Regions from separate parts of the Serratia sp. HNCC26DJ244 genome, predicted to be linked through region 1. Evidence: riboswitches for the same ligand, from Rfam matches in the RefSeq annotation. Region 1 holds a riboswitch; the other holds the start of a gene.
The links. A riboswitch is a leader RNA that binds a small molecule or an ion and turns the genes downstream of it on or off. The one in region 1 is predicted to bind thiamine pyrophosphate.
Positions count from the first base shown of each region.

Region 1 (3,741 bases):
CAACAGTTTATTCGCCTATGGCAACACTGCCACGGGCAATCTATTGAAACCACACTGCAAGAACTGGCACAAGTACTCTGCTGTTCACGCCGCCATGTCCGTTCACTACTCAGTACCATGCAACAACAAGGCTGGCTGAGCTGGCAAGCCGAATCCGGGCGCGGTAAACGCTCACGCTTAAATTTTCATTACACCGGTCTGGCCTTACAGCAACAACGAGCTGAAGAGTTATTGGAACAGGATCGCATCGATCAACTGGTTCAACTGGTGGGCGATAAAAATGTGGTGCGCCAGATGCTGCTCTCTCAGTTAGGACGCAGCTTCCGCCAAGGTAAGCATATCTTGCGGGTCCTCTACTATCGCCAACTTGACAATCTGCTGCCCGGTTCAGCGCTACGCCGCTCGGAAACCCATCTGGCCCGGCAGATTTTCAATGGGTTAACTCGCATAAATGAGGAAAATGGGGAACTCGAACCGGACCTCTCACATCATTGGCAAACCATCAACCCGTTACATTGGCGTTTTTATCTGCGCCCGGCGATTCATTTTCATCATGGCCGCGAGCTGGAAATGGAGGATGTCACCTATTCACTAAGCCGTCTTATTTCTCTGCCCCTGTTTTCACATATTGACCGGGTGGTTTCCCCTACCCCTTATGTTATTGATGTCCATCTCCATACCCCTGACTATTGGTTGCCCTGGCTGCTGGGAAGTGTACACGCCATGATCCTGCCCCGGGAATGGCAAAGCCTGCCAGACTTTTCCCGCCACCCGGTGGGTACCGGGCCTTACCGGGTGGTGCGCAATCATCACGGCCAGATGAAAATTCATGCTTTTGATGACTATTTCGGTTATCGCGCCCTCATCGATGAAGTTAATATCTGGCTATTACCGGAAGTGGCAGAAGAACTGATCCATCCCGGTGTACAGCTACAGGGGGATGATAGCGGTAAAAATGAACTGGAAAACCGGCTAGAAGAAGGCTGCTACTTTCTACTGTTTGATCAGCGCTCCCCTCTGGCTTCAGATGCCGAAATCCGCCATTGGCTCTGTGCGTTGTTCAACCCTATTGCACTGCTTAACCATGCAAGTTCAATCTATCAACGGTACTGGGCACCGGCCTATGGTATGTTGCCACGCTGGTTGCATAACCGCACCTTCGAGCCCCCTCAAAAACCAGCAAACCTGACCACACTGACACTGACCTTCTACGGTGAACACTCCGAGTTTCATGCCATCCAGCAAGCCATTAGGTCGCTGCTGGCAGAACACCACATCACCCTCAAGGTACAAACCATCAGCTACGACGCCTGGCATCAAGGCGAGGCAGAAAGTGATCTGTGGCTGGGCAGTGCCAACTTTACGCTACCACTGGAGTTTTCCCTGTTTGCTACGCTGTATGAATTACCGTTGATTCAGCATTGCCTGAATGAAGATATGGCACAAAATGCCCTATTATGGCGAGATAACCGCCTATCAATTGCAGAATTCAGCCAGCGGCTAGTGAGCAGCCATCAGTTGCACCCTTTGTTTCATCACTGGTTACAACTGCATGGTCAATGCAGCATGCGCGGAGTGCGAATGAATACGCTGGGCTGGTTTGACTTTAAATCTGCCTGGTTTGCACCACCCGAAGTTTGACCGCCCCCCTAAGGAACTGTTCTTTTACGGCACATGGGATAATCGGCTTTCACCCGCATCCATTAGCCTTTACAATAGCGCCGTCTCAACGGGGTGCGGAAAATCCCCATCGTTGCCTGAAACGCAACGGGCTGTTGCTCAATACGATGCAACACCTGCACAGCCAGTTTTTCCGCTGAGAGTACACCCGTCGAACCTGATCCGGTCAATACCGGCGGAGGGATTTGAGTACTGCGTTGTTGATCTGCTATCAATTTCCAGTGGCTACCAACAGGTAAGCACCTGAATTAGCCAAGATGCTGACTAAGCTATTGGGTAATTTGAAATAAGCTAGTGAACCCGCCCTCAGATACCTTTGCCCCTTATTTTTCAGGAGTGCAAAGTGGTCAAGAAATACCTACCTTGTTTATTACTGTTATTAACCATGCCAGCCTTGGCGAAGCCAACACTGACGGTCTACACCTATGATTCTTTCGCTGCCGACTGGGGCCCTGGCCCAGCAGTAAAAAAAGCGTTTGAAGCAGATTGTGATTGTGAGTTGAAATTCGTCGCGCTGGAAGATGGCGTTTCATTACTTAATCGCCTGAAAATGGAAGGTAGCAACAGCGCCGCCGATGTGGTTCTGGGGTTAGATAACAATCTTCTACAAGCCGCCCAGCAAACCGGTCTGTTCACCGCCAGCCAGGTGGACATCAGCAAGTTCAATATCCCAGACGGTTGGCACGACCAGACTTTCGTGCCTTATGACTATGGCTATTTTGCTTTCGTCTATGACAAAAACAAACTGAAAAACCCACCGAAAAGCTTAAAAGAACTGGTGAGTAGCGATCAGCCCTGGAAGATCATCTATCAGGATCCTCGCACCAGTACCCCGGGGCTTGGACTGCTGCTATGGATGCAGAAAGTCTATGGAGACGATGCACCACAAGCCTGGCAACAACTGGCAAAGAAAACCGTCACCGTCACCAAAGGCTGGAGCGAAGCCTATGGCCTGTTCCTGAAAGGGGAAAGTGATATGGTGCTCAGTTATACCACCTCCCCAGCCTATCACCTGATCGAAGAGAAAAAAGACCACTATGCCGCAGCAAACTTTAGTGAAGGTCACTATCTGCAAGTGGAGGTAGCGGGCCGGCTGAAAGCCAGTAAGCAGCCTGAATTGGCAGAACGTTTTATGCAATTTATGGTTTCACCGGCATTCCAAAACACCATCGCAACGGGTAACTGGATGTATCCAGTCACCAATACGCCACTCCCGGCGGATTTCGAACAGATAATGGTGCCGAAAACCGCTTTGCAATTCAGTTCAGAAGAAGTAGCACAGCAACGTGGTAACTGGGTTCAGGCATGGCAAACCGCCGTCAGCCACTGATCGCCGCCTGGTTATGGCCTGGGCTGCTCGCCGCAGGCCTGATCCTGCTTATTGCGTTAGCCGCCATGGGTTCTCTATGGCGGCACGCCCCTGGAAGCAGCGGGCCTAACCTGTGGCAAGACCGTTATTTGTGGCATGTGGTGCGTTTCACCTTTTGGCAGGCGCTGCTATCGGCCCTGTTTTCTGTTTTCCCCGCCATCTGGCTTGCCCGGGCACTGTATCGTCGGCGCTTCCCAGGCCGTAATTTGCTGCTACGTCTATGCGCCATGACCCTGGTGTTACCGGTGTTGGTGGCGGTGTTCGGCATACTGAGCGTGTATGGTCGGCAAGGTTGGGTGGCGGCCCTATGCGCCTGGCTAGGGGTGGATTACCATTTTTCACCTTATGGACTGCAAGGTATTTTGCTGGCCCATGTGTTCTTTAACCTGCCACTGGCGACCCGTTTATTACTCCAGGCGTTGGAGAACATTCCGAGTGAACAACGTCAGCTAGCCGCTCAACTGGGCATGAACGGCTGGCAGCAGTTCCGTTTTGTCGAGTGGCCAGCACTGCGCCGCCAACTTTTCCCCAGTGCTGCTTTAGTGTTTATGCTCTGTTTTGCCAGTTTTGCCACCGTGCTGTCATTAGGTGGTGGGCCACAAGCCACCACCATCGAGTTGGCGATTTATCAGGCATTAAGTTACGACTATGATCTTAACCGAGCGGCCCTACTGGCATTAATCCAACTGGGG
Region 1 is NZ_JBXUGO010000002.1:158,859-162,599, reverse strand. Features, by position in the region: gene sgrR (HTH-type transcriptional regulator SgrR) at 1-1,641, shown strand, start outside; TPP riboswitch at 1,721-1,882, shown strand; gene thiB (thiamine ABC transporter substrate binding subunit) at 2,024-3,010, shown strand; gene thiP (thiamine/thiamine pyrophosphate ABC transporter permease ThiP) at 2,986-3,741, shown strand, end outside.

Region 2 (3,741 bases), on a different contig from region 1:
TAAAGAATGACGCTGTCCGCCAGTTTATCCAGTAATAGATGCAACGTCTGTGGCTCGGCGTACATCATTTTCTTCAGTTTAGTGAATGCCTTACTGCTCCCGCCCTCCACCATATAGCTCGCCAAAGTCCATGGGCTACCAGAAAAACCGATCAGCGGTACGGCTCCCTTCAACTCACGACGAATGGTACGAACCGCATTCATGACATAACCCAGCTCATCTTCTGGATCACACAGCGGTAGCTTTTCTACATCAGCCCGGCAGACAATCGGCGAAGTAAATCGGGGCCCCTCACCCGCCTCAAAATAGAGCCCCAACCCCATGGCATCAGGGATGGTGAGAATATCAGAAAACAGAATAGCGGCATCCAGCGCATAGCGACGTAAGGGTTGTAATGTCACCTCGCAGGCCAGCTCAGCATTTTTACACAACGACATAAAATCACCGGCCTGAGCACGCGTGGCTTTATATTCTGGCAAATAACGCCCAGCCTGACGCATCATCCATACTGGTGTGACATCCACGGGTTGGCGCAGCAGGGCTCGCAGGTAGCGATCATTTTTCAAATCATTCATTTCTTATTGGTTCCCGTCATCATCAACCCCCATTGTATACTGGGTTGGGTAAGTTGGCGTGAGCACTTAAATCATCAAGGCACTTAAGTCATAAAGACAGCTATTATTCTGCCCGACACAGCACTACCGTATCTTCAATCAGGCGACGCGCGACAGTACCCGGCGGGGGTAACAGCGGCAATTGGTCATAACGATACCAGCCAGCATTGAGTAGCTCTTTCGGGTCATGCTGCAGTTCCCCTGCCTGATAATCTGCCATAAACGCCATCATCAACGAATGAGGGAATGGCCAAGGTTGTGAGGTGACATAACGCAAATTCTTGATAACGATATTGCTCTCTTCCATCACTTCCCGTGCTACCGCCTGTTCCAGCGTTTCCCCCACCTCCACAAACCCCGCCAGCACAGTATGTATACCACCACGGTGACGCACATGTTGAGCCAGCAGGATTTCATCATCACGGCGAATGGCAACAATCACGCAAGGGGCGATCTGCGGGTAATATCGCTCGCGGCAGTGATCACAAAGGCAAGCATTTTCGCTTCGGCTCAAATGCATTTTATGGCCACAATAGCCGCAAAACCGGTGTGAGCGATAAAAGTCCGCCAACTGCACACCCCGCCCAGCCAACTGAAACAGACCACGATCAAGATCGAGCAACTGGCGTACCGAGTTCATATCCCTCGGCATCGATTGACGCACCAACCACACTGGGGCGCCCTCCCATTCGCCAATCTGACTGGCCAATTGACCATGCAATGAAAATATTGCTGCTGAACCAAACGGTAGTTCACCCTTTGGTAACCAGATTTTGCTTTCATGGCTGACTATCCACCAGCCTTGTTCATTACCTGTTAATGCAAATTCCATATGTTGTTGCACAACCTCTGCGTCACTGGCAAGCTAGTCATTGGCTTATCACCTTTTAATAACTTACTGTTTATAACCCAAGTTCATGCAAGTTGCAGCCCCTAGCAGCCTGCATAGTGACAGAAAATTTAATTTGATTACTCTCGGAGTCAACTATGCTCAACCAATTGGAAAGCCTGACTCAACGCGTTGGTGGCAATAATCAGTTAGTCGATCAGTGGCTACAGGCCCGCGAGCAATTGTTGGTTGCCTATTATTCTTTAGTCGGTATCAAACCGAGTAAGGGAAAACCTACGCCGTTAAATGACAAAGCGCTGGAGAATTTTTACCATAATCTGCTGGACTACCTCTCTGCGGGGCATTTTCACGTTTATGCCAAAATTATCAAACAGGTGGAAGGCTCCGCCAGTCCGAAAATGGCACTAACCACCAAGTTCTATCCAAAGTTGGAAGCTAATACCGAAGCCATCATGGCATTTCATGATCGCTACAGCGGGGTTGAACTCGACCAAGATCTCTGTCTGGAGTTCAACCAGGCGTTATCAGATATCGGCGAAACGTTAGCATCACGTTTTGCACTGGAGGACCAATTAATTCTACGGGCAGCGGAGATCTTGCAGCAGAGCCAATCCTGACGCCACCAGCACTGAGCCGTAGCAATGCAAAAGATGACGCGTTAGCTTGTAGTTTTTATTAAGCCTTTTATACTGGCAACATCTTGTCGGAGTGCCTAGCGCTGATTGCTTCATTAAATCAGCCAGGCTGAGACCGTTAATTCGGGATCCGCGGAACCTGATCGGGTTAATACCCGCGAAGGGAACAAGAGTAATCTATTGGCAGCGGCCCCACCCTTTGCGGGCTAACTCGCTGCCAGTCAATATCATTACTCCCGCCAAGCTCCAGACAAGCAATTTTCCACACATCAACACACTGATAGGAATTTGCTATGTCTACCATAAATAAACCACGTGTCCGTAAAGAACAGCGCGATGAAGCACAACAGTTTATTGATTCTTTACAAGGTACCACCTTCCCTAACTCACACCGTATCTATCTTGCCGGTTCCCGTAGCGATATTCAGGTACCGATGCGTGAAATTCAGCTGAGCCCAACGCTGATTGGCGGCACTAAAGACAACCCTCAATATCAACAGAACGAAGCCATTCCGGTGTATGACACCGCAGGCCCCTATGGTGATCCGCTGGCAACCATTAATGTCCACCAGGGGTTAAAAAAACTACGCGCTGGCTGGATTGCAGCACGAGAAGATACCGAAACACTAAGCCACGTCAGTTCGGGGTTTACCCAACAACGGCTGGCCGATGCCGGGTTGGATCACCTGCGTTTCGAGCACCTGCCTCAGCCACGTAAAGCGCGTAAGGGCCAGTGTGTTACTCAGTTGCACTATGCGCGAAGCGGCATGGTGACACCAGAAATGGAATTTATTGCCATCCGTGAAAACATGGGGCGCGAGCGTATCTGTAGCGAAGTCCTACGCCAACAGCATCCAGGCCAAAGTTGGGGAGCTAACCTACCGGAAAACATTACACCCGAGTTTGTCCGCCAGGAAGTGGCTGCCGGGCGAGCCATCATCCCCGCTAATATTAACCACCCTGAATCCGAGCCAATGATTATTGGCCGTAATTTTCTGGTCAAAGTGAATGCCAATATCGGCAATTCGGCCGTTACATCATCAATCGAAGAAGAAGTCGAAAAGTTGGTATGGTCAACCCGTTGGGGAGCCGATACCGTGATGGATCTCTCTACTGGCCGCTATATCCACGAAACACGCGAATGGATCCTGCGTAACAGCCCGGTGCCGATTGGTACCGTGCCGATCTATCAGGCACTGGAAAAAGTGAATGGTGTGGCGGAAAACCTAAATTGGGAAATCTTCCGCGATACCCTGGTGGAACAGGCGGAACAAGGCGTCGATTACTTCACTATCCATGCGGGCGTGTTGCTGCGTTACGTACCGATGACCGCCAAACGGCTGACCGGCATTGTCTCCCGTGGGGGGTCGATCATGGCAAAGTGGTGTCTATCCCATCACCAGGAAAACTTTCTCTATCAGCATTTCCGTGAAATCTGCCAAATTTGTGCCGCCTATGATGTCTCACTATCGCTGGGTGATGGCTTGCGTCCAGGCTCTATTCAAGATGCTAATGACGAAGCCCAATTCGCCGAACTGCACACGCTGGGGGAGCTCACTAAAATTGCCTGGGAATATGATGTCCAAGTGATGATCGAAGGCCCAGGTCATGTGCCGATGCAACGGATCCAGCGCAACATGAC
Region 2 is NZ_JBXUGO010000028.1:19,661-23,401, reverse strand. Features, by position in the region: gene hemE (uroporphyrinogen decarboxylase) at 1-575, opposite strand, end outside; gene nudC (NAD(+) diphosphatase) at 679-1,446, opposite strand; gene rsd (sigma D regulator) at 1,602-2,081, shown strand; TPP riboswitch at 2,159-2,282, shown strand; gene thiC (phosphomethylpyrimidine synthase ThiC) at 2,393-3,741, shown strand, end outside.
Region 2: it holds a riboswitch for thiamine pyrophosphate, as region 1 does, so the genes downstream of both, thiC (phosphomethylpyrimidine synthase ThiC) here and thiB (thiamine ABC transporter substrate binding subunit) in region 1, are expected to answer to the same signal.